2 regions of the Nocardioides luti genome follow, and region 1 is predicted to be linked to the other one. Evidence: riboswitches for the same ligand, from Rfam matches in the RefSeq annotation. Region 1 holds a riboswitch; the other holds the start of a gene.
The links. A riboswitch is a leader RNA that binds a small molecule or an ion and turns the genes downstream of it on or off. The one in region 1 is predicted to bind cobalamin.
Positions count from the first base shown of each region.

Region 2: another riboswitch for cobalamin. It lies ahead of H5V45_RS20045 (ribonucleoside-diphosphate reductase subunit alpha); the one in region 1 lies ahead of H5V45_RS20915 (magnesium chelatase subunit D family protein).

Region 1 covers NZ_JACKXE010000002.1:397,508-408,714, reverse strand. The annotation lists gene H5V45_RS20960 (cobyric acid synthase) at 1-866, shown strand, start outside; gene H5V45_RS20955 (cobalt-precorrin-6A reductase) at 863-1,600, shown strand; gene cobU (bifunctional adenosylcobinamide kinase/adenosylcobinamide-phosphate guanylyltransferase) at 1,597-2,124, shown strand; gene H5V45_RS20945 (cobalamin biosynthesis protein) at 2,140-3,066, opposite strand; gene H5V45_RS20940 (adenosylcobinamide-GDP ribazoletransferase) at 3,063-3,806, opposite strand; gene H5V45_RS20935 (CbtA family protein) at 3,837-4,607, opposite strand; gene H5V45_RS20930 (CbtB domain-containing protein) at 4,712-4,930, opposite strand; gene cobBC (bifunctional hydrogenobyrinic acid a,c-diamide synthase/histidinol phosphate aminotransferase CobBC) at 5,104-7,515, opposite strand; gene cobO (cob(I)yrinic acid a,c-diamide adenosyltransferase) at 7,520-8,134, opposite strand; gene H5V45_RS20915 (magnesium chelatase subunit D family protein) at 8,134-10,248, opposite strand; cobalamin riboswitch at 10,273-10,448, opposite strand; gene cbiE (precorrin-6y C5,15-methyltransferase (decarboxylating) subunit CbiE) at 10,467-11,207, shown strand, end outside.
Region 2 covers NZ_JACKXE010000002.1:218,462-229,668, forward strand. The annotation lists gene H5V45_RS20020 (leucyl aminopeptidase) at 1-241, shown strand, start outside; gene H5V45_RS20025 (hypothetical protein) at 270-638, opposite strand; gene lpdA (dihydrolipoyl dehydrogenase) at 769-2,148, shown strand; gene sucB (2-oxoglutarate dehydrogenase, E2 component, dihydrolipoamide succinyltransferase) at 2,199-4,019, shown strand; gene H5V45_RS20040 (ribonucleotide-diphosphate reductase subunit beta) at 4,160-5,191, opposite strand; gene H5V45_RS20045 (ribonucleoside-diphosphate reductase subunit alpha) at 5,188-7,557, opposite strand; cobalamin riboswitch at 7,689-7,930, opposite strand; gene H5V45_RS20050 (TIGR01777 family oxidoreductase) at 8,003-8,893, shown strand; gene H5V45_RS20055 (PAS domain-containing hybrid sensor histidine kinase/response regulator) at 8,901-11,207, opposite strand, start outside.

The sequences.
Region 1 (11,207 bases):
CGGGGCTGCAGGAGCTGGAGCGGCTGACGGGCCGCCCGGTCCACGGCGTACTGCCCTGGCACCCCGACGTGTGGCTGGACTCCGAGGATGCGCTCGACCTGGAGGGCCGGCGTGGTCCGCAGGAGTCCGTGCTGAAGGTCGTCGTCGTACGCCTGCCGCGGATCAGCAACTTCACCGACGTCGATGCGCTCGGGCTCGAGCCCGACCTCGACGTGGTGTTCACCAGCGACCCGCGGAGTCTGTCGGACGCCGACCTGGTCGTGCTGCCCGGCACCCGCGCGACCATCGCCGACCTCGCCTGGTTGCGCCGTCGCGGACTCGACCGCGCGATCCTGGCACACGCCCGCGCCGGTCGGCCGGTGCTCGGCATCTGCGGCGGGTTCCAGATGCTCGGCCGCACGGTGGCGGACCCCCTCGGCGTCGAGGGTGGGCCGGGCGAGGTGGTCGAGGGTCTCGGTCTCCTCGACGCGAGGACCGACTTCTCGCCCGACAAGGTGCTCGGGCTGCCGGAGGGCAGCGCGCTAGGACTGCCGACGGGCGGGTACGAGATCCACCACGGACGCGTCACACGTGGTGAGGCCGAGGAGTTCCTGGGAGGTGCCCGGGACGAGGCGGTCTTCGGCACGATGTGGCACGGCAGCATGGAGGGTGATGCGTTCCGGCAGGCGTTCCTGGGCGAGGTCGCCCGGCTCCTCGGCGGGTCACGAGCGCCGTCCTCGGTGAGCTTCCCAGCCGCCCGCGAGCGCCGGCTCGAGCTCCTCGGGGACCTGGTGGAGGAGCACCTCGCGGTGGACGCGCTGCTCGACCTCGCCACGTCCGGTCCGCGCGGGACCTGGCCCCTCCTGCCTCCGGGGGCCGGTCGATGAGCGTGCTCGTGCTCGGCGGCACCGCCGAGGCACGTGACCTGGCGGCCCGGCTGCTGGAGGCGGGGGTCCCGGTGCTGTCGTCGCTGGCGGGACGGGTGCAGCAACCGCGGCTGCCGGTGGGGGACGTCCGGGTTGGCGGCTTCGGCGGGGCGATGGGTCTCCGCGAGCACCTCGTGAACGCCGGACACCACGCCGTCGTCGACGCGACGCACCCGTTCGCCGCCCAGATCTCGGCCCACGCCGCGCAGGGCTGCGCGAGCGCGGGAGTCCCACTGCTGCGGCTGCAGCGCCCCGGCTGGTTGACCAGCCCCGGGGCCGCGGACTGGCACTGGGTCGACGGTCACGGCGAGGCCGCGAGGGTGGCGGCGACCCTCGGCGAGCGGCCGTTCCTCACCGTCGGACGACAGTCGCTCGCCGATTTCACGCGCACGCTGGCCGACCTCGAGGCAATGGCGCGGGTGGTCGACGATCCCGGGACGGTGCCGACGCGCTGGCGGCTGCTGCTCGATCGCGGCCCGTTCGGTCTCGACGCCGAGCTGGAGGTGATGCGAGAGCACCACAGCGACGTGCTGGTCACCAAGGACTCCGGCGGCTCCTACACGCGTCCCAAGCTCGACGCGGCCGCCCAGCTCGGGATCCCGGTGGTCGTCGTACGCCGCCCGGCCGCGCCGAGCGGCGTACGCACCGTGCCCGACGTCGACCAGGCCGTCACCTGGGTGAGGAGCCTGCCGTGAAGGTGCTGGTGACCGGGGGCGTCCGGTCCGGGAAGTCCGGCCACGCCGAGGGCCTGCTGAAGCATGAGGAGTCGGTCACCTACGTCGCTCCGGGGCCGACCCCTGTCGATGACCCCGACCCGGACTGGGCCGCGCGCATCACCGCGCACCGAGCACGCAGACCGGCGACCTGGACCACGCTGGAGTCACGCGACCTGGCTGCCGCGCTCTCGCTGGACGGAGCGGTGCTCGTGGACTGCCTGGGCACCTGGCTCGCGGCCATTCTCGACGAGGCGAAGGCGTGGGAACTACCCTCGGACGAGGTGCGGGCCCTGGTCGACTCCCGGGTGGAGACGGCTGTGGCGGCCCTGGCTTCAGCGTCGGGCCCGGTCGTGTTGGTCACCAACGAGGTCGGCCTCGGCGTGGTTCCCGAACACCGCTCCGGGCGTCTCTTCCGCGACGTGCTCGGCACCGTGAACCAGCGCCTGGCGGCCGCCTGCGACGAGGTCCACTTCGTGGTGGCCGGGCGGGCGCTGGTGCTCTGAGGCGCCGGACGGCGGCTACCGGCGGGGTCGGCGGGTCCGGAGCGTGAACAGCACTGCGATCGCGAGGGCGCCGAAATCGACGCGTCGGGCCAGGGCCAGTGCGGGGGAGATGGCCGCTGCCGTCGGACTCGCGCCGGACCCCATCACGGCCCGGTGCTCGGTGCGCTCGCCGTAGTGGTTGGTGCCGCCGAGGCGGAGGCTCAGAGCACCCGCGAACGAGGCTTCGACCGGTCCGGCGTTGGGGCTGGGGTGTCCCGGTGAGTCTCGACGCCAGGCCGTCAGCGCGCCACCGGTATCGGGTCCGAGCAACGCGGCCAGCAGCGCGGTGACCCGCGCGCCCGGGAGGTTGAGCAGGTCGTCGAGCCGGGCGGAGGCCCAGCCGAACTCGGCGTACCGCTCGCTGCGGTGGCCGACCATCGCGTCGAGCGTGTTGGCGGCGCGGTACCCGAGCAGCCCGGGCACGCCCGCGACCGCACCGAGCACGAGCGGGGCCACCACGGCGTCCGAGGTGTTCTCGGCGACCGACTCGACCACCGCCCGGGCGACCTCGTCGGCGGTGAGCGTCGCGGTCTCGCGGCCGACCAGGTGGGTGAGCCGCTGCCGCGCCTCGGTCAGCCGATCGGCCGCGAGAAGAGTCGCGACACCCCGGGCCTCGCGGTCCAGCGAGGAGCCTCCGAGCACGACCCAGGTCGCAGCCGCGGTCACGAGGGTGTGTGACCCGGGACGAGCGCGCGTGCTCCGCTCGAGGAGTGCCCCGGCCAGCGTGACCGCGCCGACGAGGCTCCCGGCGTACCCCACGCCACGGCCGCGCGACGGCGACCACCACCGCGACTCGGCAGCGGCGGCCAGCCGGCCGAAGCCCGCCACCGGGTGCCACCGGCCGGGGTCGGCGAAGACCAGGTCGGCGGCGAACCCGAGGACCAGCCCGAGGGCGCGGCTCACGAAGTGGCCCCGGCCAGAGCGACGAGAAGGGTCGCCAGGCACAGCTCGACCGCGGCCCCGAAGACGTCGCCCGTCACCCCACCGAGGCGGCGTACGGCGCGGCGTACGAGCAGCAGGGTGACGACGAGACCCAGGGCGACGGCGATGACCCCGCGCCACCACGGCAGCCCGGCCCACCCGGTGACCAGACCGACGGCTACGAAGGAGAGGAGCATGGAGGTCGCTGCGGCGAGGCGGGGGACCGACTCCGTGAAGACCGCCCCGAGTCCGTCGTCGCGAGCGGCCGGCACGCCGCGGAGGCAGGTGAGCGCCAGCGCGCAGCGCGACACGCACACGAGGGTGCCGACGAGCACGGCGCCGCGTGCTTGGCCCGCCAACCAGGCCATCGACGTCGCTTGCAGCCCGAGCACCAGCAGGACCGCCGCGCCGCCGGCCGGCCCCGACGTCCCGGTGCGCATGGCGGCCAGCGACCGCTCCCGGTCGTAGGAGGCGGTCAGCCCGTCGACGGTGTCGGACAGCCCGTCGACATGGAAGGCGCGCGTGCCCAGCACGAGCACTGCGACCGCGAGCATGCCGGTCACGAGCGGAGGCAGGTGCGCCGCGCGGCCGGCCAGCAGCACCAGCGCGACGCCCGCACCGAGCGGGAGCACGGCCAGGGGGGCGATCAGCATCGCCGCCCCTGCGGTACGGCGGTCCACGCAGCGGGGAGCCGGGCCCCTCAGGACGGTCAGGGTGCCCACCGCGAGGCGCCAGGAGTCAGGCACGCGTCCTCACAGGGAAGCGGCGAGGGCGCGGCGCTGCGACTTCGCTGTCTCGTGCTTCTCGAGGCGGCCGACGAGCCCGGACAGCACGACGCCGATGCCCGCCCACAACGTGACGAGGGTGAGCAGCGACCCGCGGCGGAAGGCCCAGAGGGTGTCGGCCGGGAAGGAGCCCACCGCGTCGGGCCCCGGCATCAGCGTGGCCGCGACTGACGTGACGACGACGTACGCGGCGACGCCCATGACGACCGCACCCCACGTGCCGAACCGGGGCCACACCTGTCCGGCCAGCACCAGGGCGAGGATCCCCGTGACCAGCGAGACGAGCAGGAACCCGAAGTACTGCTCGGTCCGGGCGCCGATCGTCTCGGCCGTGCCTACGCCCGGTGGGTTGGCGGGGTACTTCAGGAAGGGCACGAAGGCCACTGTCGTGAAGCCCGTGAGGGCCACGACGGCGGTGGCCGCGGTCGGGCGCAGGCGCCCGACCCTGCCGGCGACGAGCGCGGATCCCAGGGCCACGAGGCCGCCAAGCGCGGTGCCCACGGTGAGGGTCCCGGTCAGCAACCCCCACGTCCTCTGGGTCTCGCGGGACACGACGGCCTCCTCGGAGTCGTGCGAGTGGGCTCCAGCGGTGGCCCCGGAGTGGTGGGCGGAGGACTCCTCCAGCGAGATGGCGGTCTCCACCGGCGGTTCGCCGACCTGGTGGGCGACGAGGAACGTGGCGACGCCGGCGAGCAGACCGGCGATCAGACCACGGACGAGCAGGGCCCGTGCGGTCATCGAGGTTCCGTTCAGAGGCCCGGGTCCGGGCACGTCGAGACGGCCCGTTCTCCCGGGGAAGCTGCTACAGCGAGAAGCGGTCTGTCCGTGGAGGACGGCCGCTCTCAGTGGCAGGGGAAGGCGAGCAGGTGGCGACCGTCGTGCACGAACTCGTGGAGGAGCGTGCCCGAGGTGAGCGAGACGGCCCCCTGGTCGGCGCTGACGAAGAACAGTACGAGCGTGGCGAAAAGTCCGACAAACAGCGCCCACGGCGCCAGCTCGGCGACGGGGATCGCCGGGACGGCGACGTCGGTGGTGGGGGCGGCGGAAATGGCGTGAGACATGTGTCCTCCTAGGGATGCTTGCGTCCCTGTTGATGGGGTGGACGGACACTCGGGTCTGACTCCACCACCGCCCGACCGGTCCCGGGGGACCTGTCTGGAGGAGGTGTCACAGTAGCGCGACTGTGCCGGAATCCCACCGGCTTCCTCGTGCCCGCAGGCAGCACCCTAGGGCATCAGCTGCGCTGCGGCGCAAGGGCGTCCAGCGCGTCGAGGAGCTGCCGGGTCTGCGGCTCGGGTCGTACGGCGATCCGCACCCACGAGGGGCCGAGCCCGGGGAACGTGTCGGCCCGGCGTACGGCGACCCCGAGCCGTCGCAAAGCCACGTGGACACCCGCGCCGACCTCAGCGAGGACGAACGAGGCGGACGACTCCACGAACGGGATGCCTCGCGCACGCAGGGCCTCCTCGAGCCCGCACCTCCAGGCGACAAGCTGGGCGGCACGGCGTCGCGACTCCTCCGAGGCGACGTCAGAGGAGCACGCCACCATCGCGGCGGCCGCGGTCGTCGAGACCGACCAAGGGACCTGGTGACGGCGCAGGTCGGCCACGACCTCGGGGTCGGCGAGCAGGTAGCCGGCGCGGATCCCGGGGATCGCCCAGTGCTTGGTCAGGCTGCGCAGCACGACGAGACCGAGGTGCGCCCCACCGGCCAGCGACTCGGGCTCGCCGGGGACGGTGTCCATGAATGCCTCGTCGACGACGACCACCCGTCCGGGCCGCAGCAGCCCACGTATCGTCGCAGCAGGGTGGAGCACACCGGTTGGATTGGTCGGGTTGCCGAGCACGACGAGGTCGGCCCGCTCGGGAATGTCCTCGCCCCGCAGCGTGAACCCGTCCTCCGCCCGGCAGCGAACCTCGACGACGTGGTGGCCGGCCAGCTCGAGCGCTGCATGCGGCTCGGTGAACTGCGGGTGCACCACCACCGGCGCCCGCCAGGCGCGCAGCCGCGCGAGCAGCGTGAACGCCTCGGCGGCGCCGGCGGTCGCCAGCACCTCGGTGGCGTCGCGGCCATGGCGGGCGGCGATCGCCTGCTCGGCCCGCACGGAGGTCGGGTAACGCCCGATCTCGTCGAGACTGGCTCGCAGGGCGCCGTCGAGCCAGGACGGCCGTGGCCCGCCATAGACGTTGACGGCGAGGTCGAGCAACCCCTCCTCGGCCTCCGCGTCGCCGTGGTGGCGCAGGGGGTCCGCGAGCGGTGCCGAGCGGGCCTGCCCCACCACGCTGGTGCTGGAGGCCGTCTGGATGTGCGGGGTGGCGGCGTGGACGGCGTCGGCGAAGCGCTGGGCGAGGTGGGGGTGACCGGCCCAGTGGGTGTGCAGGTACGACGCATGCAGGGTCGGCGTGGCGAAGCCGACCCTCTCGCCGTCGATCGTCCAGGCAGGGGTGTCTCCGGCCTCGGGGCGGGTGTGGGTGCGATGGAACTCATGGCCGCTCACCTGCTCGGAGGCCCGGGTCAGGAGTGAGTCGGTGGCTGCCGTGGCGGTGGGGTAACGCAGGGTCAGCCGCGCGGTCATCCGTGCCTCGGCCACCAGGGCACCGACCATCGGCGCCTCGTCGACGGTGCTGCAGAGGTAGAGCAAGCCGGCACACTCGGCGACCGTCGGGATGCCGTCGGCGACGGCGACGCGCAGGTCCTCGCGCAGCGCGGTGTTGGCGGCCAGCGCGACGGCGTGGACCTCGGGGAATCCGCCGCCGAGGTAGAGGCCGCTGGTGCCGGCGGGCAGCGCCTTGTCGGTGAGCGGGTCGAAGCTGACGACGTCGCATCCGGCTGCGCGGAGCAGCTCCTCGGTCTCGGTGTAGCGGAAGGTGAACGCGCGACCGCCGGCCATCGCGACGATGGGGCGAGCATCGCTAGGAGGGTGCACCTCGGCGACCGGGTCCCACGGATCGGCGGACAGGTCGGCAGCGGTGCGCGCGATCCGGAGCACGGCATCCAAGTCGACCGTCTGGGCAACGTGGTCCGCCAGCCGGTCGAGGGTGTGCGTGGCCTCTTCGCGCTCTGCCGCGGGAACGAGGCCGAGATGGCGCGAGGGCGCGGCGAACGCGTCGTCGCGACCGATCGTGCCCAGGACGGGCAGTCCGATCGAGCTGGCAACCTCCTGCGCGTGGCGCGGCGAACCGGCTTTGTTGAGAATCACACCAGCGACCTCGACGCGCGGGTCAAAGGTCGCCATGCCGTGTACCACCGCCCCGATCGAACGGGAGGATCGGGAGATGTCGACGACCAGCACGACGGGCGACCCGGTGAGGGCGGCGACGTGCGCTGTCGAGGAGAAGCCCTCACCACCCACCCGGCCGTCGTACAGGCCCATCACGCCCTCGACGACGGCGACGTCGGCGCCCGCGGCGCCGTGCAGCAGCAGCGGGACGATCCTGTCCTCGCCGACCAGGTGGGGATCGAGATTGCGGCCGGGGCGGCCGCTCGCCAGGGCGTGAAATCCCGGATCGATGTAGTCCGGCCCAACCTTGTGGCCGCTGACCACACGGCCCGCGCGGGTCAGCGCGGCCATCAGACCGGTCGCGACGGTGGTCTTTCCCTGGCCGGTCGCCGGAGCTGCGACGACGAACCGGGGAAGGCTGGTCACGGCGTCACCACTCGATGCCTCGCTGGCCCTTCTGACCGCGGTCCATCTGGTGCTTGACCTTCGTCATCTCGGTGACCAGGTCGGAGACCTCGACGAGCCGGGGGTGCGCACGCCGGCCGGTAACCACGACGAACTGTCGCCCGGGCCGCTGGCTCAGGGTGTCGACGACGTCTTCGACGTCGACCCACCCCCACTCCATCGGGTAGGTGAACTCGTCGAGGATCAGCAGGTCATGGGTCTGCGCGGCGATCCGGCGCTTGACCTCGGCCCACCCCTCGGCTGCCTCGGCGGCGTGGTCGGTCTCGTCGCCAGCCTTCCGGGACCACGACCACCCGGCACCCATCTTGTGCCACTCCACGGGGCCGCCCTCGCCCGACTCCTGGTGCAGTGTGCCGAGTCGCTCGAGCACCGTCTGCTCGCCGATGCGCCACTTGGCGGACTTCACGAACTGGAAGACCCCGATGTCCCAGCCCTGGTTCCAGGCGCGGATCGCGAGCCCGAAGGCGGCAGTCGACTTCCCCTTGCCGTCACCGGTGTGCACCATCAGCAGCGGTTGCTCGCGGCGCTCGCGGGTGCTGAGACCGTCGTCCGGGACGGTGAGTGGCTGGCCCTGGGGCATCAGGCTGCTCCTTCGGTACTGGTGTCGGCGGTCGTGCGAGGATGCACGCGGTCGTGGACGAGCGTGGTGAGCCCGGTCGCGCTGACCTCGTCGACCGGGACGTGCTCGGCGCGTAGTACCCCGGCCAGGTCCCGGGCGAGCCCGAGCCGGAACGAGCCGGTCTCGGAGTCGACGACCAGTGACGTCACCCCGGTCCCCGCGAGGTGAGCTGCTGCTGTCCGCGCCCGTGCGACGGCGTCGGGTCCCCAGGTCGCGCGACCGTCGGTGACGACGACGAGCAGCGGGCGTCGACGCGGGTCGCGGACGCGTTCGACGCGCAGCACACGGGCGGCCTCGAGCAGGCCCTCGGCCAGCGGCGTACGCCCTCCCGCAGGGAGTGCTTCGAGTCGGGTCGCGGCGATGTCGACGGAGCGGGTGGGCGGCAGCACCAGCTCGGCGCGGTCGCCCCGGAACGTCACGAGCCCGACCTGGTCGCGGCGCCGGTAGGCGTCCAGCAGCAGCGAGAGGATCGCGGTCTTGACCTGCTCCATGCGGCGACGCGCGGCCATCGACCCGGAGGCATCGACGCAGAAGAGCACCAGGTTGGACTCCTGTCCCTCGCGGGTCGCCACGCGCAGGTCGTCAGGGCGGAAGAGCAGGCTGCCCGACGTTCGGCCGCGGGCGAGCTGGTGGGGCGCGGCCGCGCGCACGGTCTCGGCGACGTGGATCGAGCCTGCCCCGCCCGTGCTGTGTCGGGACCCGATCCGACGTCCGGACTCGGTCATCGCGCGGCTGCGCCGACCGGCCTCGCCCTCGCCGGTGCCCTGGACCGTGAAGAGCTTGGGCCGATAGGGGGTCCGCGCGTCGACGGTGGTGTCCGGCCGGCCGGGAGCATCGCCAGCGGCGGCTGCGTCTGCTGGGGCCTCGCCGGCCGTCGACGGCGGCGCGCTCTCGCCGCCATCGGAGGGGCTCGAGGAGGAGTCCGACGGTGATTGCGTCCCGCTCGTGGGTTCACGATCCCCGGAACCGTCCTGGTCGGTGTCCAGACGGCCGTCCGCGGGCCCTTCCCCCTCGGTCCCTTCCCCCTCGGATCCGCCCTGCGGCTCGGGGGGCTCCGGCGCGGGGTCGTCGTCGCCGAGCACCTGGTCGAGCAGCTCCTCGTCGAGCCCGGGGGCGTCGAAGGGGTTGCGGCGGCGACGGTGGGGGAGTGCGAGGCGGGCGGCGGCGCGGACGTCGGCGGTGGTGACCGAGGTGCGGCCGTGCCAGGCGGCGTGGGCGACGGCGGTCCGGGCCGTGACGATGTCGGCGCGCATGCCGTCGACCTCGAAGGCGGCGCAGACCTCGGCGATCTTGAGAAGTACGTCGTCGCGGAGCTCGACCTCCGCGACGAGCTTCTGGGCCGCCTGGATCCGGTCGGTGAGCGCGCGCTCCGACTCGGCGTACTGGCGGGTGAAGGACTCCGGATCGGTGTCGTAGGACATCCGGCGGCGAACGACCTCGGCGCGGGAGGCCGGGTCGCGCGGCGCGGCGACCTCGACGGTGAGGCCGAACCGGTCGAGCAGTTGCGGACGGAGCTCGCCCTCCTCGGGGTTCATCGTGCCGACGAGGACGAACCGGGCGGCGTGCTCGACCGAGACACCGTCGCGCTCGACGTTCGACCGGCCCATGGCGGCGGCGTCGAGCAGCAGGTCGACGAGGTGGTCCTGGAGGAGGTTGACCTCGTCGACGTAGAGGATCCCGCGGTGGGCGCGGGCCAGGAGGCCAGGCTCGTACTCCGCCTTGCCCTCCGACAGCGCGCGCTCGAGGTGCAGGGAGCCGAGGACGCGGTCCTCGGTGGCGCCGACCGGCAGCTCGACGAGCCGCACCGGCCGCGTCTCCGTCGGGGCGTCCGCCGCGAACGGCCCGTCCGGTGAGAGCGGCGTGGGGTCGCGTGGGTCGGTGGAGAACCGGTCGCCTGCGATCACGTCGATCGGTGGCAGGACGGCGGCCAGTGCACGCACGATCGTGGACTTCGCGGTGCCCTTCTCGCCGCGCACCAGGACTCCGCCGACGCCGGGCGAGATCGTGGTGAGGACCAGGGCCAGGGCCATGTCGTCGGATCCCACGACGGCGCTGAAGGGAAACTGCAGTGGCATGGGAGGCTCCCGCTCGTCAGCCAGCGAACAAAGTGGCGCGAGGCCGGTCTTCGGACTTCCTGGATCGGTGCCGGTCTCGCGATCGACGTCGTCCAGGTCACCGCAGCGGGCCTGTGCCGGACTCTCACCGGCTTCCCAGATTCTCCCGTCGGGCCTGTTCGTCTCGTGGCCGTCGGGGCACCTCGTGCCTGTCGGGCGTCACGATAGCGTCTGACCCCATGACCTCCAACGGCCGTCCGCGGATCACCGTCGTCGGCCTCGGCGCCGACGGGTGGGTCGGGGTTCCGGATCGCCTGCGCACGATGGTGGAAGGCGCCGCGGTGGTGCTCGGCGGACGTCGTCACCTCGCCCTGCTGCCGGACGTCTCCGAGCAGGCGCGGGAAGCCTGGCCGAGCCCGCTGCGCGACGGTCTTCCCGGCCTGATGGCGAAGTACGCCGACCTGGACGTCGTCGCGCTCGCCTCCGGTGACCCTCTGGTGAGCGGCATCGGCTCGACGCTGGCCGAGCTGCTCGGCGCCGATGCGGTGCACGTCGAGCCGGCCGTCTCCTCGGTGGCGCTGGCCCGCGCCCGGATGTGCTGGGCCGCTGAGGACCACGACGTCGTCAGCCTGGTCGGACGCGACCCGCGGCTGCTGCTGCGCGCGCTCGCCCCAGGCCGACGCGTGCTCGTGCTCTCCGCCGACGAAACCACCCCCGCTGTGGTCGCGCGTCTGCTGGTCGAGCACGGGTACCCCGCAAGCCGGATCAGCGTGCTCGGCGACCTGGGCGGGGACGAGACGCGCGTCGAGGGCGTGGCCGATGGCTGGGAGGGCGAGGTCTCCCGCCTGAACGTGATCGCCCTCGAGGTGGTCGGTCAGGGTCTTGCCTCGTGGTCGCCCGGTCTGCCCGACTCGGCGTACGAGCACGACGGCCAGCTCACCAAGCGCGACCTCCGCGCGTCGGCACTCTCCCGCCTCGCG
Region 2 (11,207 bases), 180 kb from region 1:
GCACGAGCGCATCACCAGCAGCAAGATCGCCGACCTGATCCAGTCCGACTGGGTGCGGTGGGGCGGCGGCTCGTTCGCCGGCGCGTTCCTGCGCGAGTTCACCGGCGGGCTGCCGTGGGCGCACCTCGACATCGCCGGGCCGTCGTTCAACTCCGGCGGGGCCAGCGGGCACCTGACGCCGGGCGGCACCGGGTACGCCGTCGCGACGCTCGTCGACTACGCGCGCCAGCTCGCGGACTGATCCTCGACGGACCGGTCGGGGTGGGCGCTCAGCGCCCGCCCTGCAGCTTCTGGCGTCGGATGTAGTCGCGCATCCGCTGCGGGATGCCGACCACCGCGGCGTCGTACGACGGCACCTGGTGCTTGTTGCAGAACTTGTGCGCCCAGTCGACCGACGGGACGCGGCGGCGGGTCCACTCTCCGTCGTGCGCAACCAGCAGCAGCGTCACGTCGCTGACGGCCGTGCGCGGCTCCACGAACCCCTCGACACCGTGCCGCGCGGTCACGAACCCCTCGAGGTACTCCTCGTCGGCCCGGCTGGAGGCGCGCACCGTGGTCGAGCCCGTCCGGGCGGCATCACGAGCGGGACGGCGCATGCGGGGTCGCGAGCCCCGGCTGAAGCGGTCGAACAAACCCATGGCACCAGTGTGCCCTGTTGCTACTGACCAGTCGCCCCAGGCCGGTGTGGACACGGTTGCCAGAAGTGCAAAGATGGGGCGACCTCGCAGCCGGAGCACTCCGCGGCTGCACCTCTTGGGAAGGACCAGCGTGGCCGACGCCGACTTCGACGTACTCATCCTCGGTGCGGGTTCCGGCGGCTACGCCTGCGCCCTGCGCGCGGCCCAGCTGGGGCTGAAGGTCGGGCTCGTCGAGAAGGGCAACCTCGGCGGCACCTGCCTCCACGTCGGCTGCATCCCCACCAAGGCACTGCTGCACGCGGCCGAGGTCGCCGACTCCGCCCGCGAGTCCGGCCAGTTCGGCGTCAACGCGACCTTCGACGGCATCGACATGCCCGGCGTGAACGCCTACAAGGACGGTGTCGTCTCCCGGCTGTTCAAGGGCCTGACCGGGCTGATCAAGGGCCGTGGCATCACCGTGATCGAGGGCGAGGGCCGGCTGACCGGGCCGAAGCAGGTCACCGTCGACGGCCGGGCGTACACCGGCACCAGCGTCGTCCTCGCCTCCGGCTCCTACTCCAAGTCGCTGCCCGGCCTCGACATCGACGGCACGCGCGTCATCACCTCCGAGCACGCCCTGCGCCTCGAGACGGTCCCGTCCTCGGTGATCGTGCTCGGCGGCGGCGTGATCGGCTGCGAGTTCGCCAGCGTCTGGAAGAGCTTCGGCGCCGACGTCACGATCGTCGAGGCGCTCCCCCGTCTGGTGGCGGTCGAGGACGAGGCGTCGTCGAAGGCGCTCGAGCGCGCCTTCCGCAAGCGCAAGATCGACTTCCGGGTCGGCACGCCGTTCCAGAGCGTCAAGGTCACCGACGACGGCGTCGCCGTCACCGTCGAGGGAGGCGACGTGATCGAGGCCGAGCTGCTGCTCGTCGCCGTCGGTCGCGGCCCGTCGACCTCCGGCCTCGGCTACGAGGATCAGGGCGTGGCGATGGAGCGCGGCTTCGTGCTCGCCGACGAGCGCTGCCGCACCAACGTCGAGGGCGTCTTCGCCGTGGGCGACATCGTCCCCGGCCTCCAGCTCGCGCACCGCGGCTTCCAGCAGGGCATCTTCGTCGCCGAGGAGATCGCCGGGCTCGACCCGCGGCCCATCGACGAGGCCGGCATCCCGCGGGTCACCTACTCACACCCCGAGATCGCCTCGGTCGGGCTCGACACCGCGAAGGCCGAGGAGAAGTACGGCGCCGACGGCATCGAGACGGTCACCTACGACCTCGGCGGCAACGGCAAGAGCCAGATCCTCAAGACCCAGGGCTTCGTGAAGCTGATCCGGCAGAAGGACGGCCCCGTCGTGGGCGTCCACCTCGTCGGTGACCGGGTCGGGGAGCTGATCGGCGAGGCGCAGCTGATCTACAACTGGGACGCCCACGCCGAGGACGTCGCTCCTCTGGTGCACGCCCACCCCACCCAGAACGAAGCGCTCGGCGAGGCCCACCTGGCCCTCGCCGGCAAGGCCCTGCACGCCCACTCCTGACACCACGAACCCCCACCACGACCTGTACAGACGCGAGCGAAGGAACTCCATTGGCCACCGAAGTCAACCTGCCGGCACTCGGCGAGTCCGTCACCGAGGGCACCGTCACCCGCTGGCTCAAGCAGGTCGGTGACACCGTCGCCGTCGACGAGCCGCTGCTGGAGGTCTCGACCGACAAGGTCGACACCGAGATCCCCTCGCCGGTCGCGGGCACGCTGCTCGAGATCAAGGCGAACGAGGACGACACCGTCGAGGTGGGCGCCGTGCTGGCGGTCATCGGCGACGAGGGCGAGGGCGGTGGCTCCGGGGGTGACTCCGAGGACGCCGACGAGGCGCCCGCGGAGGAGCCCGCCGCCGAGGAGCCGGCCGAGGACGAGGCCGCCGAGGAGGAGGCCGAGGAGCCCGAGGCCGCGTCCGAGCCCGCCCCCGCCGGCGAGGAGGCCGAGAAGCCGGTCGCCGACACGAAGTCGTCGGGCGGCGAGGGCACGTCGGTGACCCTGCCCGCCCTGGGCGAGTCCGTCACCGAGGGCACCGTCACCCGCTGGCTCAAGCAGGTCGGCGACGACGTCGCCGTCGACGAGCCCCTGCTGGAGGTCTCGACCGACAAGGTCGACACCGAGATCCCCTCCCCCGTCGCCGGCACGCTCCTGGAGATCAAGGTCGAGGAGGACGAGACCGTCGAGGTCGGCGCCGAGCTCGCCGTGATCGGGTCCGGCGACGCCGCCCCGGCCCCGGCCGAGGAGAAGGAAGCCGAGCCCGAGCCCGAGCCGGAGCCCGAGCCCGAGCCGGAGCCCGAGCCCGAGTCGGAGCCGGAGCCCGCCAAGGAGGAGCCCGCCCAGGAGGAGCCGAAGCCGGCCGCCAAGGCGCCGGAGCCGGAGAAGGCCCCCGAGCCCGAGCCCGAGTCGCCCGCCGAGCCCACGTCGGGCCGCGGCGACGCGTCCGGCTACGTCACCCCGCTGGTGCGCAAGATGGCCGGCCAGCACGGCGTCGACCTGGCGTCCGTGACCGGCACCGGTGTCGGTGGCCGGATCCGCAAGCAGGACGTCCTCGACGCCGCCGCGAAGGCGAAGGAGGCCGCCGCCCCGGCTGCCGCCGCTCCCGCCGCTGCTGCGCCGGCCGCCTCGGCCGCCCCGGCCGCGGTGTCCACCTCGCCGTCCCCGCTGCGCGGCACGACCGAGAAGATGTCGCGCCTGCGCAAGATCATCGCCACCCGGATGGTCGAGTCGCTGCAGACCTCGGCCCAGCTCACCCAGGTGATGGAGGTCGACGTCACGAACATCGCGCGACTGCGCGAGAGCGTGAAGGCCGACTTCCTGGCCCGTGAGGGCGTGAAGCTGACGTACCTCCCGTTCTTCGCGAAGGCGGCGATCGACGCGCTCAAGGTGCACCCGAAGCTGAACGCCGCGATCGACACCGAGAAGGGCGAGGTGACCTACTACGACCGCGAGAACGTCGCGTTCGCGGTGGACACCGAGAAGGGGCTGCTCACGCCGGTCGTCAAGGAGGCGGGCGACCTCTCGATCGCCGGCCTGGCCAAGAAGATCGCCGACGTCGCCGAGCGCACCCGCACCAACAAGATCGGTCCGGACGAGCTGTCCGGCGGCACCTTCACGATTACGAACCTCGGCAGCTTCGGGGCGCTCTTCGACACCCCGATCATCAACAAGCCGCAGGTCGCGATCCTCGGGCCGGGCGCGGTCGTCAAGCGCCCCGTGGTCATCGACGACCCGAACCTCGGCGAGACGATCGCCGTGCGCCACATGGTCTACCTGGCCCTGTCCTACGACCACCAGCTGGTCGACGGCGCCGACGCCGGCCGCTTCCTCAAGGACGTCAAGCAGCGCCTGGAGTCCGGCCAGTTCGAGGTCTGACCCCGCCGAGTCGGCGCATCTGCCGACGCTGAGCACGCCGAGTCGGCGCATCTGCAGGAGCAGATGCGCCGACTCGTTGCTTTCCGTCTGCAGTAGCGCCGACTCGACCCCTCTGGATCTGCAGTTAGCGCCGACTCGGCTCAGAAGTCGTCGTCGAAGGAGACCTGGCCGCTCACGCCGACCTGGTACGCCGAGACCCGGCGCTCGAAGAAGTTCGAGAGCTCCTGGACGTCCTGCAGCTCCATGAACAGCAGCGGGTTGGCCGAGCCGTAGATCACCGGGAGGCCGAGCCGCTCCATCCGGCGGTCGGCGACGTACTCCAGGTAGAGCCGCATGTCGGCGGTCGAGAGGCCGGCGACGCCGCCGCCGAGGAGGTCCTCGGCGAACTGCGCCTCCGCGTCGACCGCCTCGGTGATCATCTCCCGCACCCGGGCGGCGAGCTCGTCGTCGAAGAGGTCCGGCTCCTCCTCGCGGACGGTGTCGACCACGTCGAAGGCGAAGGCCATGTGCATCGACTCGTCGCGGAAGACCCAGTTGGTGCCGGACGCGAGGCCGTTGAGCAGGCCGCGCGAGCGCAGGAAGTAGACGTAGGCGAAGGCGCCGTAGAAGAACAGGCCCTCGATGCAGGCCGCGAAGCAGATGAGGTTCAGCAGGAAGCTGCGCCGGTCCTCGCGGGTCTGCAGGCTGCGGACCTCGAACAGCTCGTCGATCCAGCGGAAGCAGAAGTCGGCCTTGTGCTTGATCGACGGGATGTTGTCGACCGCGGCGAAGGCCTCGTGCCGCTCCTGCTCGTCGGGGACGTAGGTGTCGAGCAGGGTCAGGTAGAACTGCACGTGGACGGCCTCCTCGAAGAGCTGGCGGGACAGGTAGAGCCGGCCCTCGGGCGAGTTCACGTGCTGGTAGAGGTTCAGCACCAGGTTGTTCGCGACGATCGTGTCGCCGGTCGCGAAGAACGCGACCAGCCGCGACACCAGGTGCCGCTCGGCGTCCGAGAGCTTCTTCAGGTCCTTGAGGTCGGTGTGCAGGTCGACCTCCTCGACCGTCCAGGTGTTCTTGATCGCGTCGCGGTAGCGCTCGTAGAAGTGCGGGTACTGCATCGGCCGCAGGGTGAGGTTCATCCCCGGGTCGAGCAGGTTGCGCGGGGTGGTGGGGGTGGCGTCGGTCGTGGTCACTGGCAGGCCTCGCAGGAGTCGGGGTTCTCGAGGGAGCAGGCGACGGCCTCGGCGGGGTCCGGCGCGGGGACCGCGGCGGCACCGATCGTCGTCTGCTGGATGCGCGTCGCGGGTCGCGAGCGCAGGTAGTACGTCGTCTTCAGCCCGGCCTTCCAGGCGTAGAGGTACATCGAGCTGAGCTTGCCGATGGTCGGGCTCAGCAGGAACAGGTTGAGCGACTGGCTCTGGTCGACGTAGGGCTGGCGCGCGGCCGCCATCTCGATGAGCGCCTTCTGCGGCAGCTCCCAGGCCGTGCGGAAGAGCTGGCGTACGTCGGCGGGGATCGCCTCGATGCCCTGCACCGAGCCCTCCTGCCGCTTCACCTGCTCGCGGACCTCGGCGGTCCACAGGCCGCGCTCGCGCAGCTCGCGGGCCAGCCAGGCGTTGACCTGGAGGAACTCCCCCGACAGCGTCTCGCGCTTGAACAGGTTCGACACCTGCGGCTCGATGCACTCGTAGCAGCCGACGATCGAGGCGATCGTCGCGGTCGGCGCGATCGCGACCAGCAGCGAGTTGCGCAGGCCGTGCTCGGCGACCCGGTCGCGCAGCGCCTGCCACCGGTCGGTCTGGGTGGGCGTCACCGACCACAGGTCCGGCTGGAGGTCCCCGCGGGCCGCCCGGGTGTCGGCGTACGCCGGGTGCGGGCCGTGCGCCTGCGCCAGCTCGCACGACCGCTCGAGCGCGGACAGGTAGATCTCCTCCTGGACCCGGGTCGACAGCTCGCGCGCCTCGTCGGAGTCGAACGGCAGGCGCAGCGCGAAGAACACGTCCTGCAGCCCCATCACGCCCAGCCCGACCGGGCGCCAGCGCGGGTTGGACGCCGCCGACTCCGGGCTCGGGTAGTAGTTGATGTCGATGACGCGGTCGAGGTAGGTCACCGCGGTGCGGACGGTCGCGCGGAGCTTGTCCCAGTCGAGGGCGTCGGCGAGCAGGTGCTGGGCGAGATTGACCGAGCCGAGGTTGCACACGGCGGTCTCGTCGTCGCTGGAGACCTCGACGATCTCGGTGCAGAGGTTCGACAGGTGCACGACGTTGCCGGGCACGGCAGTCTGGTTGCAGGTGCGGTTGCTGGCGTCCTTGAAGGTCATCCAGCCGTTCCCGGTCTGCGCCAGGGTCCGCATCATCTTCGCGTAGAGCTCGCGCGCCGGCAGCTGCCGCACGACGCGCCCCTCGGCCTCGGCGGCGAGGTAGGCCCGCTCGAAGTCGACGCCCCAGAGGTCGGGCAGCTCGGGCACCTGGTCCGGGTCGATCAGGCTCCACGTCTCGTCCGCCTCGACCCGCTGCATGAACAGGTCCGGCACCCAGTTCGCCAGGTTGAGGTTGTGGGTGCGGCGGGCGTCCTCGCCGGTGTTGTCGCGCAGCTCGAGGAACTCCTCGATGTCGGGGTGCCACGGCTCGAGGTAGACGCAGGCGGCGCCTTTGCGCCGCCCGCCCTGGTTCACCGCCGAGACCGAGGCGTCGAGCGTGCGCAGGAACGGCACGATCCCGTTGGAGTGGCCGTTGGTGCCCCGGATCAGGGCACCGCGCCCGCGCACCCGGGAGAACGCGATCCCGATGCCGCCGGCGAACTTCGACAGCGCCGCCACCTGGGCGTAGCGCGCGTAGATCGACTCCAGCCGGTCGACCGGGCTGTCGACGAGGTAGCACGACGACATCTGGGTGTGCCGGGTGCCGGAGTTGAAGAGCGTCGGCGAGCTGGGCAGGTAGGCCAGCGACGACATCAGGCGGTAGAAGTCGATCGCCTCGGCCGGGGTGGTGGCCAGGCCGCAGGCGACCCGGAGCAGCCAGTACTGCGGGGTCTCGACGACGAGCCGGGTCTCCGGGTGGCGCAGGAGGTAGCGGTCGTAGACCGTGCGGAGCCCGAAGTACTCGAAGCGCCGGTCGTTGTCGGGGTCGATCGCCTGGTCGAGCTTGCGGGCGTTGGCCTCGACGAAGGCCGCGGTGTCGTCGCCGACCAGCCCCTCGAGGTGCGCCAGCCGGACGGCCTGGCTGAAGGAGGCGACCTGCTGGCCCGCAACCTCCTTCTCGATGTAGCCGGCGAGCAGCCGGGCCGCGAGACGGGAGTACTCCGGCTCGGTGGCGGTGAGCTCCGCGGCCGTCTGGATCGACAGCCGGTCGAGCTCGGCGGTGGTGGCGCCGTCGTACAGCCCGGCGATGGTGCGGGTGGCCACGGTGAGCGGCTCGACGTACGCCAGGCCGGTCGCGCAGCGCTCGACGGCCCGGACGATCTTGTTCAGGTCGACGGGCTCGAGGTCGCCGTTCCTCTTCCGCACCCCCATCGGGCTGCGCGTCGTGGTCGGTGGTGCTGGGATGTTCGTCTGCGTCATTGCTGCTCTCTCCTCGCGAGCTGGCCGGAGGCCGGGAGCGCGAGGAGGGGTCGACGACGCGGACCCACCCGCCAGGGGTCGGGTCCGGGCAGCCGGCCGACCCACCCTCGAGGTCCGCGACCACCGCGCACGGTCGTGCGCGGGCGCTGGCAGGTCTTCGGACTCGTGGGCACGCCGCACGGTGCCTCCCGGCACCGCTCGACCCCTACCGGCCGTCGCTTCCCAGGACCCGTGGAGGCATCCCAGTGCTTGTGTGACGGCTGTCGTTCCCACTCACCGCTGCGGGGCAGTCCCGGACTCGCACCGGGTTCCCTCTTGCCCCGGGAGACTCGCCTCGCAGCGCACCTCCCGGACCAGCAGGAGCACCATATCTAGGGATTTCTCGATTCCCCGACACCACATCTGGTGTCGGCGTGTCGCTTCGGTCGTCTGCAAGGCTGGACCCATGCGCATCGTCATCGCCGGAGCCTCGGGCTTCCTCGGCACCGCCCTCAGCACCGAGCTCGTCCAGCGTGGCCACGCGGTCGTCGCCCTGGTCCGCCGCCCCACCTCGAGCCCCGACGAGTCGACGTGGGACCCGTACGCCGGCAGCCTCGACCAAGCGGTCGTCGACGCCGCCGACGTCGTCGTCAACCTGGCCGGCACGCCCACCGCCGGCAACCCGCACTCGGCGACCTGGGCCCGCGAGCTGCGGGAGAGCCGGGTCACGACGACCCGCGTGCTCGCCGAGGCGATCGCCCGCTCCCCCGAGCCGGCGGCGTTCCTCGCCGGCAACGGCATCAGCTGGTACGGCGACCACGGCGCCCAGGTGCTGACCGAGGCCTCGGACAGCCGCGGCCACGCCCTGCTCACCGAGGTCACCCGCGAGTGGGAGGCCGCGACCGCGGCGGCCAGTGAGGCCGGCGCCCGCGTCTGCATCCTGCGCACCTCGCCGGTCATGGACCGCCGCAGCGCCCCGCTCAAGCAGCTCCGCCTGGTCTTCAAGGCCGGCTTCGGCGCCCGCCTGGGCGACGGCCGGCAGCACATGGCGATGGTCTCGCTGCGCGACTGGGTCGGCGGCGTCGCGCACCTCGCCGAGCACGCCTCGGCCAGCGGTGCCTTCAACCTGTGCTGCCCGCGCACGCCCACCAACGCCGAGTTCACCCGGGCGCTCGCGGACGCCGTGCACCGCAAGGCGTTCGTCGCGGTGCCGAAGATCGGCCTGCGCATCGGCGCCGGCGAGATGGCCCCCGAGCTGCTCGGCTCGCTGAACGTCCGGCCGGCGGCGCTCGAGGCCGCGGGCTACGTCTTCCGCGACCCCGACGTGACCGCCGTGCTGCGCACCGGGCTGGCCTGAGCCGGGCTCAGGAGCCCGGCACCCAGCGGGCCAGGGTGCTCTCGAGCAGCGCGGGCACCACCGGCTTGGTCAGGAAGTCGTCCATGCCCGCCTCCTGGCAGCGGGCGCGCTCCTCGGCGGTCGCCGCGGCCGTCATGGCGATGATGGGGATGTGGTCGCCGTTGCGCATCGCCCGCACCGCGCGGGTCGCGTCGAAGCCGTCCATCACGGGCATCTGGCAGTCCATCAGGATCGCGTCGTAGCCGTCGGGGTCGTCGGCCAGCGCCGCGACGCCCGCGGCCCCGTTGTCGGCCAGCACCACGTCGTACCCGAGGCGGCGGAGCACGCCCTCGGCCACGAGCTGGTTGACCTCGTTGTCCTCGACGACGAGGACCCGGCCCCGCAGGTCGCCGGCGGGGGCGCTCACCGGCGCCGGGGCCACCAGGTGCTCGGCCCGGCGACCGCCCAGGGTCGCGAGCGCGTCGAGCAGGCGTGAGGGCAGCACGGGCTTGCTGAGGAAGGCGTCGAGGCCGGCATCGGCCAACCACTCCGCCCCCGGCTCGATCGCCGAGGACAGCAGCGCCAGCCGGGTGTCGCGGTGCCGCTCCTCGGCCCGGATGATCCGCGCGAGCTGCTCGCCGTCGGCGCCCGGCATCATGTAGTCCAGCAGGACCACGTCGTACTGCTCGCCGTGCCGGACCGAGGCGTCGAGCTCCACGAGGGCGTCGTACGCCGACTCGACCGCCGTCACGCGCACGCGCCAGGCCTCGAGCTGCTCCTGCAGGATGAAGCGGTTCGTGGCGTTGTCGTCGACGACGAGCACGTGCAGCCCGGACACGGCGTCCTGCAGGGTCGCCTCGGTGGGCAGGGCCTGCGCGACCGAGGGGGCGAACGGCGTGGTGAACCAGAAGGTGCTGCCGGTGCCGGGCTCGCTGTCGACGCCGATCGCGCCGCCGGTGGCCTCGACGATGCGCTTGCTGATCGCCAGGCCGAGGCCGGTGCCGCCGTACTCCCGGGTGGTCGAGCTGTCGGCCTGCGAGAAGGCCGTGAAGAGCTGGCGCTGCACGTCGGGCGGGATCCCGATGCCGGTGTCGCGCACCTCGACGCGGACGCCGGCGGGGTCCAGGCTCGCGCGGACGACCACCTCGCCGGCCTTGGTGAACTTCACGGCGTTCGACACCAGGTTGGTGATCACCTGGCCGAAGCGCACGGGGTCGCCGCGCACCATCGACGGCACCTGCTCGGCGCTGGCGACGACCAGCTCCAGGCCCTTGGCGCTGGCCCGCTCGGCGTTGATGCCCACGCTCTGCTCGACGATGCTGCGGGGGTCGAAGTCGACCTCCTCGAGGTCGAGGCGGCCGGCCTCGATCTTGGACAGGTCGAGGATGTCGTTGACGAGCGCCAGCAGCGCGCGACCGGCCTGGTCCACGCCCTCCGCGAGCCGGCGCTGGTGGGAGGTGAGCTCGGTGCGGCTGAGCAGCTCGCTGAGCCCGATCACGCCGTTGAGCGGCGTGCGGATCTCGTGGCTCATCGTGGCGAGGAACTCCGACTTGGCCCGCGACGCGGCGAGGGCGTCGTCACGCGCCGCCGCGATCGCCCGGCCCGCCTCCTCACGCTCGGAGACGTGCGCGAGGAAGGCCAGCATCTGCGCGAAGATCGCGACGTCGGACGGCTCCGCCTGCTCGCGGACCCCGGTGTCGGACACGACCACGCAGGCGACCCGCTCCCCCACCAGCGCCGGCCCGGCGATCTGGACGATCCCGCCCGGGCCGGGGGCCTGGACGAGCCGCCGCTCGGTGGCGGCGCGCTCGGCCAGCGCCTGCGCGGCGGCCACGACGTCCGCGTCGTGGTCGCCCCACCCGCTCGGGAAGTGCACGAGCCGGCCCTCGTCGGCCGGGTCCGGCGCCGACACGATGATCGCGGGCCAGCGGGCGTGCGGCCGGACCGAGGTGGCGGAGGTCATCAGCACGTCGACCAGGGTCCGGGACTCGTTGGCGGCGGCCGCCATGGCGCTGAGGAACGAGAGACCCTGCTCGGCCTCCTTGCTCTCGGTGATGTCCTGCACGGTGCCACCGCTGCGCAGCGGCCGCCCCTCGGCGTCGCGCACCATCCGGGCACGGGTGCGGACCCAGCGCGTGCGCTCCCCGGGCACCGAGACGAGCCGCGACTCGAGCACGAGGTCGTCGTGCCCCTCGACCATGGCGGCGTACGCCGCCCGGGCGGCCGGCCGGTCGTCGGGGTGCAGGAGGTCGAAGAAGTGCTCGGTCGACGGCTCGAAGGTCGCCCGGACGAGCCCGAACAGGCGGTAGAGCTCGTCGGACCAACGCAGCACGCC